DNA from 2 places in the Paenibacillus sp. FSL L8-0436 genome. Region 2 is predicted to be linked to the other one. Evidence: a T-box and tRNA genes for the amino acid it is inferred to sense, from the RefSeq annotation. Region 2 holds a T-box; the other holds one or more tRNA genes.
What was found. The T-box of region 2 lies ahead of metG (methionine--tRNA ligase). A T-box ahead of a tRNA ligase gene usually reads a tRNA of that ligase, here a tRNA-Met.

Region 1 (5,538 bases), 2.1 Mb from region 2:
ACTACCTGGCGACCGATAGTGAAACAGTACCGTGAGGGAAAGGTGAAAAGCACCCCGGAAGGGGAGTGAAATAGAACCTGAAACCGTGTGCTTACAAAAAGTCAGAGCCCGATCTAGGGGTGATGGCGTGCCTTTTGTAGAATGAACCGGCGAGTTACGTTTAACATGCAAGGTTAAGGTGAGAAGCCGGAGCCGCAGCGAAAGCGAGTCTGAATAGGGCGAATGAGTATGTGGACGTAGACCCGAAACCGTGTGATCTACCCCTGTCCAGGGTGAAGGTGCGGTAACACGCACTGGAGGCCCGAACCCACGTATGTTGAAAAATGCGGGGATGAGGTGGGGGTAGCGGAGAAATTCCAATCGAACTCGGAGATAGCTGGTTCTCCCCGAAATAGCTTTAGGGCTAGCCTCGGTGAATGGAGTGGTGGAGGTAGAGCACTGATTGGGTGCGGGGCCCGCAAGGGTTACCAAGCTCAGTCAAACTCCGAATGCCATTAACTTCTTGCCGGGAGTCAGACAGTGAGTGCTAAGATCCATTGTCAAAAGGGAAACAGCCCAGACCATCAGCTAAGGTCCCCAAGTGTGTGTTAAGTGGGAAAGGATGTGGAGTTGCACAGACAACCAGGATGTTGGCTTAGAAGCAGCCACCATTGAAAGAGTGCGTAATAGCTCACTGGTCGAGTGACTCTGCGCCGAAAATGTAACGGGGCTAAACACACCACCGAAGCTATGGCTAGATACGATGTATCTGGGGTAGGGGAGCGTTGTATGCAGGTTGAAGGTGTACCGTAAGGAGCGCTGGACAGCATACAAGTGAGAATGCCGGTATGAGTAACGAAAAGATCAGTGAGAATCTGATCCGCCGAAAGCCCAAGGTTTCCTGAGGAAGGCTCGTCCGCTCAGGGTAAGTCGGGACCTAAGGCGAGGCCGAAAGGCGTAGTCGAAGGACAACAGTTTGAAATTACTGTACCACCGTAATCCGCTATGAGCGATGGGGTGACGCAGGAGGGTAGTGACGCGGACTGATGGATGTCCGTCTAAGCAGTGAGGCTGGTGTGTAGGCAAATCCGCACACCATTAAGGCTGGGCTGTGATGGGGAGCGAAAATTGTAGTAGCGAAGGTCATGATCTCACACTGCCAAGAAAAGCCTCTAGCCAGGAGAAGGTGCCCGTACCGCAAACCGACACAGGTAGGCGAGAAGAGAATTCTAAGGCGCGCGGAAGAACTCTCGTTAAGGAACTCGGCAAAATGACCCCGTAACTTCGGGAGAAGGGGTGCCTCGGTAGGGTGAATAGCCCGAGGGGGCCGCAGTGAAAAGGCCCAAGCGACTGTTTAGCAAAAACACAGGTCTGTGCGAAGCCGCAAGGCGAAGTATACGGGCTGACGCCTGCCCGGTGCTGGAAGGTTAAGGGGAGCGGTTAGGAGTAATCCGAAGCTGTGAACCGAAGCCCCAGTAAACGGCGGCCGTAACTATAACGGTCCTAAGGTAGCGAAATTCCTTGTCAGGTAAATTCTGACCCGCACGAATGGCGTAACGACTTGGGCGCTGTCTCAACGAGAGATCCGGTGAAATTTTAATACCTGTGAAGATGCAGGTTACCCGCGACAAGACGGAAAGACCCCATGGAGCTTTACTGCAGCTTGATATTGAATTTGGGTACGATCTGTACAGGATAGGTGGGAGCCGTAGAGGCAGGAGCGCAAGCTTCTGCGGAGGCGCCGTTGGGATACCACCCTGATCGTATCTAGGTTCTAACCTGGTACCCTAATCGGGTACGGGGACCGTGTCAGGCGGGCAGTTTGACTGGGGCGGTCGCCTCCTAAAGAGTAACGGAGGCGTTCAAAGGTTCCCTCAGAATGGTTGGAAATCATTCGAAGAGTGCAAAGGCATAAGGGAGCTTGACTGCGAGACCAACAAGTCGAGCAGGGACGAAAGTCGGACTTAGTGATCCGGTGGTACCGCATGGAAGGGCCATCGCTCAACGGATAAAAGCTACCCTGGGGATAACAGGCTTATCTCCCCCAAGAGTCCACATCGACGGGGAGGTTTGGCACCTCGATGTCGGCTCATCGCATCCTGGGGCTGAAGTAGGTCCCAAGGGTTGGGCTGTTCGCCCATTAAAGCGGTACGCGAGCTGGGTTCAGAACGTCGTGAGACAGTTCGGTCCCTATCTGTCGTGGGCGCAGGAAATTTGAGAGGAGCTGTCCTTAGTACGAGAGGACCGGGATGGACGTACCGCTGGTGCATCAGTTGTTCCGCCAGGAGCATGGCTGAGTAGCTACGTACGGACGGGATAAGCGCTGAAAGCATCTAAGCGTGAAGCCCCCCTCAAGATGAGATTTCCCAATTAGTAAGACCCCTTGAAGACGACGAGGTAGATAGGTTGGAGGTGGAAGTGCAGCAATGCATGGAGCTGACCAATACTAATCGGTCGAGGGCTTATCCAACAATTTAAGACGCAGATTTGTTTCGGATTCAGTTTTCAGGAATCAAGGTTCCTGAAGCATTTACGCTGTAAATGCCCGTTTGGTGGCGATAGCGGAGGGGTTCCACGCGTACCCATCCCGAACACGACCGTTAAGCCCTCCAGCGCCGATGGTACTTGGACCGAAGGGTCCTGGGAGAGTAGGACGCCGCCAAGCGGACAACCACACACACTGTGGTATTTTTTTTGCCCTTAATATTTGTATACGGTAGAAGGGCCTTTAGCTCAGCTGGTTAGAGCGCACCCCTGATAAGGGTGAGGTCGGTGGTTCGAGTCCACTAAGGCCCACCATTTTCCCTGATAGCTCAGTTGGTAGAGCACTCGACTGTTAATCGAGTTGTCACAGGTTCGAGTCCTGTTCGGGGAGCCATTATGGAGAGGTGTCCGAGTTTGGCCGAAGGAGCACGATTGGAAATCGTGTAGGCGCCACAAGCGTCTCGAGGGTTCGAATCCCTCTCTCTCCGCCACAAATTTTCAACAAGCATGGCCCGTTGGTCAAGGGGTTAAGACACCTCCCTTTCACGGAGGTAACATGGGTTCGAATCCCATACGGGTCATATCATGGAGGCTTAGCTCAGCTGGGAGAGCATCTGCCTTACAAGCAGAGGGTCGGGGGTTCGATCCCCTCAGCCTCCACCATAACATTTCCCTAAGAAGCTGAAGCTTCGCAATGGATTCTAGGTGTTTTTCTGGGACCGAAAGGGAACAATAACTTTTACTGACGCGGGGTGGAGCAGCCCGGTAGCTCGTCGGGCTCATAACCCGAAGGCCGCAGGTTCAAATCCTGCCCCCGCAACCAATTTGGAACCGTGGTGTAGTTGGCCTAACATGCCTGCCTGTCACGCAGGAGATCGCGGGTTCGAATCCCGTCGGTTCCGCCATTAGTATGGCATCAGGGATCAGAAGTATAAGCTTCGCAAGAATTACTTTGCAATCTCGCAACGAAGTGCAGAGTATCCGCCCTGTTCCGTGTTTTTAGCTAATTATAAATATTGGGGATTAGCCAAGCGGTAAGGCAACGGACTTTGACTCCGTCATGCATAGGTTCAAATCCTATATCCCCAGCCATTTTCATGAGAGCCATTAGCTCAGTTGGTAGAGCACCTGACTTTTAATCAGGGTGTCGAAGGTTCGAGTCCTTCATGGCTCACCATTTCTTTAAAGTGTGCGCGTGTGGCGGAATGGCAGACGCACCAGACTTAGGATCTGGCGTTTTACGACGTGGGGGTTCAAGTCCCTTCACGCGCACCATGTTTTTGCGGACGTGGCTCAGCGGTAGAGCATCGCCTTGCCAAGGCGAGGGTCGCGGGTTCGATTCCCGTCGTCCGCTCCATATAGATTTTGCGCCCTTAGCTCAGCTGGATAGAGCGTTTGACTACGAATCAAAAGGCCGGGAGTTCGAATCTCTCAGGGCGCGCCATTTTTAATATTAACGGGATGTAGCTCAGCTTGGTAGAGCACCTGGTTTGGGACCAGGGGGTCGCATGTTCAAATCGTGTCATCCCGATTGTACACCTATGCGGGTGTAGTTCAATGGTAGAACTTCAGCCTTCCAAGCTGATAGCGTGGGTTCGATTCCCATCACCCGCTTAACAGAATGAACCACAAAAAAAGCCTGCAATATGCAAGGCTTTTTTTGTGCTGTGTGCTCAAGAGTCATGCAGCAGCTACAGTCTAGTGAAATTAGCAAAGTTAGAGTGGGACATTACCCAGCGAATCATACGATAAAAACATTAACGTTATTGCAATCTGTATGCATATAGAAATTAACGACTTAATACTATACATAATAAGTTCCAATAAACCGATTATAAGTTATAATTGCCCAATTTTTCATGGGATAGTAATAAAGTTGAAGGGACGTAGTAATGGTGGATTCGAAATTTAATTTAGATGTATTATCGGGCAGTTCTATTTCAAACGATACAGAGATACATAAAGCGTATGGGCACCAAACTGCTTACTTTACTTTATCTGAAAGAGTTGAGAATACATTTGATCAATAGCTAATAGTAAAGGGAAAGCAAACTAATTAATAGTAGCTTGACGAACACGTTGGGAGATAGTTCCTTCGTGTTTTTTTGTCTGCCGGAAAGTGTGTTTCGTGACAGCCAACAGGTCTGTGAAGCTGGTATATTAGATTTACGATATCGGGCTTCAATGATCAGGAAGTATTAAGGAGCAACTCAAATGACAGATAAAGTAATTCGAATCTTCAGAATTATTAATGCGATTCAATCTAATCCTGGTATTACGGCGACAGATTTGGCTTTCAGATGTGATGTGAACGTTAGAACGATCTACAGGGATCTTGAGATCATCAGCCATTTTGCGCCCGTTACGAATGAGGGGAGAGGCACCGGCTATAAGTTTCTTGGCAAGTTCTTTCTCTATCCGCTTGATTTTTCCGAGCAGGAAGCGTTGGCATTCTCTCTATTGCCTTCTGTACTCAATGAGGACAAAATCCCTCCGGGTTTCCATACAGCTTATGACAAAGTAATGGGTACACATATGAAGGAGAAATCCAGGCAGAACGGGATTCTGGAGAACATTGCTGACATCATTCAGATGGGCACACCCGCCTATCGTAAAGAAAGCCGGAATTTTCTACAGCCGATTATAGGGGCGATTCTGGAGCAGCGGCGGATCCGAGCTGTATATCACTCGCAGTCGCGCGATGCGACAACGGAACGTGAGATCGATCCCTATTATTTGATTCCGCGTGATCAGCGCTTTTACCTCATTGGGTATTGCCACCTTAAAAAGGCCATCCGAACCTTCAGAATCAGCCGTTTTCTGGATGTGGAGATAATGGAGGCGGGCTTCGACAAGGGCAACTTCAATATTAAGAAATATTTGAAAAATACCTGGTCCATCGACCGCGGCAATAAAAACATAAAGTTCAAGGTGCGGTTCCAGCCGGAGATTGCGCGTTATATTAAGGAAGAGGAACTGTTCGTTCATCCGTGGATGAGCGATGAGCCGGATGGCAGTCTGCTGTTCGAAGTGACTGTGAACAATGAAAAAGAATTCATGAAGTGGATATTGCAA
Region 2 (5,538 bases):
CGTGATCATGTCCGCAACCGCATGCTTCACCATGTTCATGGCCATGCTCATGTTTGTGATCGCTCATTGAAATACCTCACTTTGAATTGAATTATCCTACATTTGGTATCGTAACACGTATGATAAGTTCAGGTCAATTTGGGTGTAATGCAAAATACCTAATCTAGTGCAGTGATTACCTTCTCTGACACAAGTACGTAATCTACATTCTTGGAGGCTTTAATATAGAAGCCCACCCGGTACTTCCCGGACTCTTTAAAATCATAGGTGAACTCCGAGGTGGAGAACCAGAAATCTTCTTTTTTCGAACCGCCCAGCTCCTGCGACTGAATGTCCTTCAAATTTCCCGATGGATCGGTAATGGCTACTTTTACTGCTGCGATGCTATCTGTCAAGCTGTCCACCTGTGACAACACCTTAAATTTGAGTTTTCCGATATTCACGTTACCAAATACATCATCGCCCTTATACAGAATAATCTGTACATTCGGCTTAAGAATGGTCACTTTGCCTGAACCGTCCCAGTTCACGACGCCTCCAGCTTCCCTGGCCGGGATATAAGCCTTGCCATCAATCAAATAGCCGCCATCGGCCATTTCCTTCCCATTGCTCCATACCCTGATTTTCTGATTTACAGCGTCCGCGAACAATAATGAACTTCCCATCAGGGAAAATACAACTACGCACAGAGCAACTTTTTTCCACCTCATAAGCAGAGACCCTCCAAATAATTCATGCTGTTAATATATACTGCCAAGGGTGACACAAGTTGCGCCGAAGTGAGATGAAAATTTCATTTCTGTCATCAAAATGTTACTATATTGAAAATAAAACGTTAACCTGCTTTGGCAACAATTAGAACTGGAGGATTTTCGGTATGACTATACAACTGCAAATGATAGGTACGGGTGATGCTTTTTCCAATAACTACTATAATAACAACGGGCTGCTGCTGGATGGCAACTTCTCGCTTCTCATAGACTGTGGTGCTACGGCCCCGCTCGCCATGCATCAATTAGGGAGATCGTTCCGTGAGGTGAACGCGACGCTAATCACACATATCCATAATGATCATGTCGGCGGACTGGAAGAGCTGGCACTAGAGTTGATGCAGGATAATAACCGGAAAATGCAGCTGCTGTTGTCAGCGACACTGGTCAAACCGCTATGGGATCACATCTGCAAGAGCGCTCACTCAAAGGAAGGCCGTGCAGATTCCCTCGAAGAAATGTTCAATATAACTGCCCTGCGTCCAGGTGAGTCTTATACCCTTTCCCCGGAAATTACACTGCAATTGATTCGCACCCCGCATATTCGCGGCCGGGACAGCTACTCGCTGCTGCTGAATGATGATATCTTTTACAGCGCCGATATGACCTTCCAGCCTGAGCTGCTGATCAAGCTTGTCCGCAAGCATGGCGTCCGGAAGATTTTTCACGACTGTGAGCTCAGCGGATCGGGTAAGGTTCATACTACACTCCGGGAACTGATGTCTTTGCCTGATGATGTACGCAAGTTAATCTATTTAATGCACTACAGCGACCGGAAGCCTGAATTTGAGGGGATGACCGGAGAAATGGAGTTTCTTGTTCAGCATGAGATATATGAGCTTTGAGGTTCAGTTTCCCGTATCTTTATTAACCGCAGTTTATAACCTTGAAGCTGCAAAAAAAGCCGGATGGGTAGTGTCAACTGACACTGCCTGTCCGGCTGTTCTTATCTATGCAGTTTTAGAACTGCGGCAGCTGATCCAGATTATTCGTGGGATCGCCATCCGCATCGCCACGGATGTATAGTTCGCCATCTCTGCCTTTGAACACATTCACTCCGGCTATGCTTCCCGCTTGAACCTCCTGCAGCGCTTGCTGGTAGTCCAGCACACGTCCTGAAGAGGTCTGGAACTTCATCAGGTCGCCGTCACCGTTTCTTTGGGCCGCTGTAAACCGTTCGCGTTCATTGTTCATCACTTAGGATCTACTCCTTCGCGCTTGGATTGGCCATTAGGCTCAACTCTAGCTTGCCCTGCTAACGAAAGAATATGTACTTTGAGGTTTACAGCGTTTTCTGCATTCTCACATGCAAAATACCCGCATCATAGAATGGCTCTGGAGAGATCACTTCATACCCCAGCTTGTTATAAAAGTCTTCCGCCTGGCATTGTCCATCAAGGATGGATGATTCGAGGCCCAGCTCACGGGCAAGCTCCTCCAGTGCCAACAGCAGGATACGCCCGTATCCCTTGCTGCGGTAGTCTTTGTCGACTGCTATACGCTGCATTTTCGCAGTGCCTGCTTTATAATAAATCAATCTTCCGGTAGCTACCGGGAGACCCTCATCCATCAGCAAGATATGATGCACATTGTCGCCGATTACATCATACTCATCAATTTCCTCTTCTTCCGGTACCTTTTGCTCTTCAACAAATACTTTTTTGCGGATGTCCAGTCCCATCTGGAGCTGTTCATCTGTCGTTACATGTACGATTTCCGCCGCCATACTTCCACAGGTCTCCTCTCTTTATATAAAAACGATAGTTGACCCATTATACAGAATTTTCATTACGCTGTGAAGAGCGCCATTATTCGACCGAATAGACCTCAGTGGAAATCGAGCGGTCGTATACATCCTCCAATACAGGCGATAAAGGGCTGTCTAAACCTTCAGCCTTTCCATCCAAGCCAGTCATGCTCTGGATCTCCACAACACTCGGCGCCTGATAGGACGAAGCACACCCAACTGCCGTCAGAAGCAGCATTAAACACACTACCGCTTCCCATATCTTAATTCTGCGCATCTTTTCCCTCCTATCGTCTTCTGCTCTACACAGCTTTGACGATTCGTGAGGTTATTAAACTGTTCAGCGGTCTTTGTTGAATCCAGATTCAAAAACTGCATTTAACGCTTGACTTCTACCACGTTCCTCCCGTAAGATAACCATTAATTAGGATAACCACAAAAGCTAAGAAGAGAAAGAGTACCTTGGCCAATCTTTCACAGAGAGCTCCGGCCGCTGAAAAGGAGCAAAGAAAATCCAAGGGAATATGGTCTCTGAGCTGCGCATCGAACCCCTCCAGGAGGGTTGTAGGCTGCGCCGGAACCCGCATCCGTTATCATGCTAGGGTATACCCGCGAACAGCGGACGTACCTGAAGAGGTGAATGCCGCAAGGCATTGATGAAGTTGGGTGGTAACACGTGAGCACAGGCTCTCGTCCCTTTTGGGGACGGGAGTCTTTTTTGTTGCCCAAAAATGCTTCTGGAGCGAGTTTTGTTGGAAGGGAATTCAGGGAGTAGCGCTCACAAAACTTTAGCATATGCTTCCGAAGCGAGTTTTGTTCGAAGGACAATCTGGGAGTAATGCTCACAAAACTTTAGGAGGAGATAAAATGTCCAATATCTTTATCGGAGGGGCGTGGCCTTACGCCAATGGCTCTCTGCATCTGGGAAGGCTGGCAAGCATTCTGCCCGGTGACATTCTGGCCCGCTACCACCGGGCTAAAGGTGATCGGGTGCTGTATGTGTCCGGCAGCGATTGCCATGGAACACCGGTTGCTGTCCAGGCAGCCAAAGAGGGCGTAACGCCGGGCGAATTCGCCGACCGCTATCATGAGGAATTTGTGGAGTGCTTCGGCAAGCTTGGTTTTACTTACGATTTATACACGCGGACAGATCAGGAAACCCACCACACGGTCGTTCGTGAGCTATTTCTTAAACTTCTGGACAACGGGCACCTGTACAAAAAGACAACACTCCAGTGCTACTGCGAGCAGGATCAGCGGTTTCTACCCGACCGGTACGTGGAGGGAACGTGTCCGGTCTGCGGGCAGCAGGCACGCGGTGATCAGTGCGATTACTGCTCCACCCTGCTCGACCCGTCCGATCTGCTGGACAGATCCTGTAAAATCTGCGGAACCCCTCCGGTGCTGCGGCCTACAGAGCATTACTATCTTTCTCTTTCAAGCTTTCAAAAGGAACTGGCAGACTATGCAGCATCATCTCAGGGCTGGAGGGATAATGCCGTCCGGTTGACTCAGCGTTATCTGCAAGAGGGACTTCAAGACCGCGCGGCTACCCGTGATCTCGATTGGGGCGTGGATGTGCCGGTAGACGGATTCACCGGCAAAAAAATCTACGTATGGATCGAAGCGGTCAGCGGCTATCTGTCCGCCAGCAAGCAGTGGGCCGCAGAGACAGGAAACCGCTGGGAGGATTTTTGGCTGGAGAATCGCGACAGCATCGATGAGGATGGCAAGACAACCGCTTATTATGTACATGGGAAAGACAACGTGCCTTTTCATAGTCTGATTTGGCCGGGTATACTATTGGGAGCGGGCGGACTGCATTTGCCTGACCGTCTGTTTGCCTGCGAATACATGACACTGGAAGGGCAAAAATTCTCTACCAGCCGCAACTGGGCGGTCTGGGTACCGGATATTCTCAGCCGCTATCAGCCGGATTCAATCCGGTACTTCCTGATTGCAAACGGCCCCGAGAAGCGTGATACCGACTTCTCCTGGAGGGAGTTCATCCACAGCCATAATGGCGAGCTGCTCGGCGCCTTCGGCAATTTTGTAAACCGCAGCCTGGCCTTCATAAATAAAGCCTTCGGAGGTTGTGTGCCGGACGGAATACTGGAGCCTAAGTGGAGAGCGAACTTCGACAACTTATACGCTGAAGCCGGCAGGCTGATCGAATCCGGGCGTTTTAAGGAGGCTCTGGAGTTTATCTTTGGTTATATTCGCCAAGCCAATAAATACTTTGATGAACAGAAACCCTGGCTGCAGATCAAGGAAGACCGCAACGCCTGCGGAGATACCCTCTACACCTGCGTACAGATCATTGCTAATCTGGCTAATCTGCTGAATCCGTTCATTCCTTTTTCCTGTGATGAGCTCCGCACCTTCTTGTCCCTTGATGAGGCTGGATGGCAGCAGTCCTCTGTTCCGGCAGGACAAACCATCAATGAACTGAAGCTGCTCTTCGAACGCATTGATACTGTACGGATTGAAGAGGAAACAGCCCGGCTGGAGAGCCAGATGCTAAGTAACTAATCCTTATTACACCTGCTGGCTATATGGCGGAGGATGAGTTTAGTATGTAGTAGGCAGCCTCCGCCTGTAAGTTGCAACTTTTTATTCGGGATGATATCAATTCTATTAAAGGTGAAACTATGAGAAAAACTCTAACTCTAGTTCCAATTTTATGTATATTACTTTTTCTGCCTTCTTCTTCTTTTCTAATGAAGCATTCCTTTCGGAGCGCCGACTGGGGAATGAGCATTACCGAGGTTAGGGAAAGCGAAACGTTGGATTTCAAAGATCTCGGCGATGGTGCTCTAAAGATTCTGCAATATAAATATCCGTCACCGGAGTTTGACGATGCTTGGGTGTACTATTTGTTCCCGGAACAGCAGAACCACAAGTTAGGCGGCGCCGGTTACATCTATTATATACAGGATCAAGAGGCCAGAGCAGCACTCGTCCGGAAGCTGTCGGAGAAATACGCGGGCATCTACGGTGTAGGGCAGTATAGCAATGATG

Region 1: it encodes a tRNA-Met, which carries the amino acid that the T-box ahead of metG (methionine--tRNA ligase) is inferred to sense. The anticodon was not compared.

The regions. Positions count from the first base shown of each region.
Region 1 is NZ_CP151955.1:922,691-928,228, forward strand. It holds rRNA gene NSS79_RS04280 (23S ribosomal RNA) at 1-2,449, shown strand, start outside; rRNA gene rrf (5S ribosomal RNA) at 2,528-2,644, shown strand; tRNA gene NSS79_RS04290 (tRNA-Ile) at 2,702-2,778, shown strand; tRNA gene NSS79_RS04295 (tRNA-Asn) at 2,782-2,857, shown strand; tRNA gene NSS79_RS04300 (tRNA-Ser) at 2,862-2,954, shown strand; tRNA gene NSS79_RS04305 (tRNA-Glu) at 2,973-3,044, shown strand; tRNA gene NSS79_RS04310 (tRNA-Val) at 3,051-3,126, shown strand; tRNA gene NSS79_RS04315 (tRNA-Met) at 3,210-3,286, shown strand; tRNA gene NSS79_RS04320 (tRNA-Asp) at 3,291-3,368, shown strand; tRNA gene NSS79_RS04325 (tRNA-Gln) at 3,481-3,555, shown strand; tRNA gene NSS79_RS04330 (tRNA-Lys) at 3,565-3,640, shown strand; tRNA gene NSS79_RS04335 (tRNA-Leu) at 3,655-3,738, shown strand; tRNA gene NSS79_RS04340 (tRNA-Gly) at 3,746-3,820, shown strand; tRNA gene NSS79_RS04345 (tRNA-Arg) at 3,831-3,907, shown strand; tRNA gene NSS79_RS04350 (tRNA-Pro) at 3,921-3,994, shown strand; tRNA gene NSS79_RS04355 (tRNA-Gly) at 4,007-4,077, shown strand; gene NSS79_RS04360 (WYL domain-containing protein) at 4,678-5,538, shown strand, end outside.
Region 2 is NZ_CP151955.1:2,976,816-2,982,353, reverse strand. It holds gene NSS79_RS13635 (DUF1292 domain-containing protein) at 1-67, opposite strand, end outside; gene NSS79_RS13630 (copper amine oxidase) at 159-710, opposite strand; gene NSS79_RS13625 (MBL fold metallo-hydrolase) at 878-1,615, shown strand; gene NSS79_RS13620 (DUF3892 domain-containing protein) at 1,731-1,967, opposite strand; gene NSS79_RS13615 (GNAT family N-acetyltransferase) at 2,053-2,496, opposite strand; gene NSS79_RS13610 (hypothetical protein) at 2,579-2,794, opposite strand; T-box leader at 2,953-3,218, shown strand; gene metG (methionine--tRNA ligase) at 3,385-5,049, shown strand; gene NSS79_RS13600 (hypothetical protein) at 5,271-5,538, shown strand, end outside.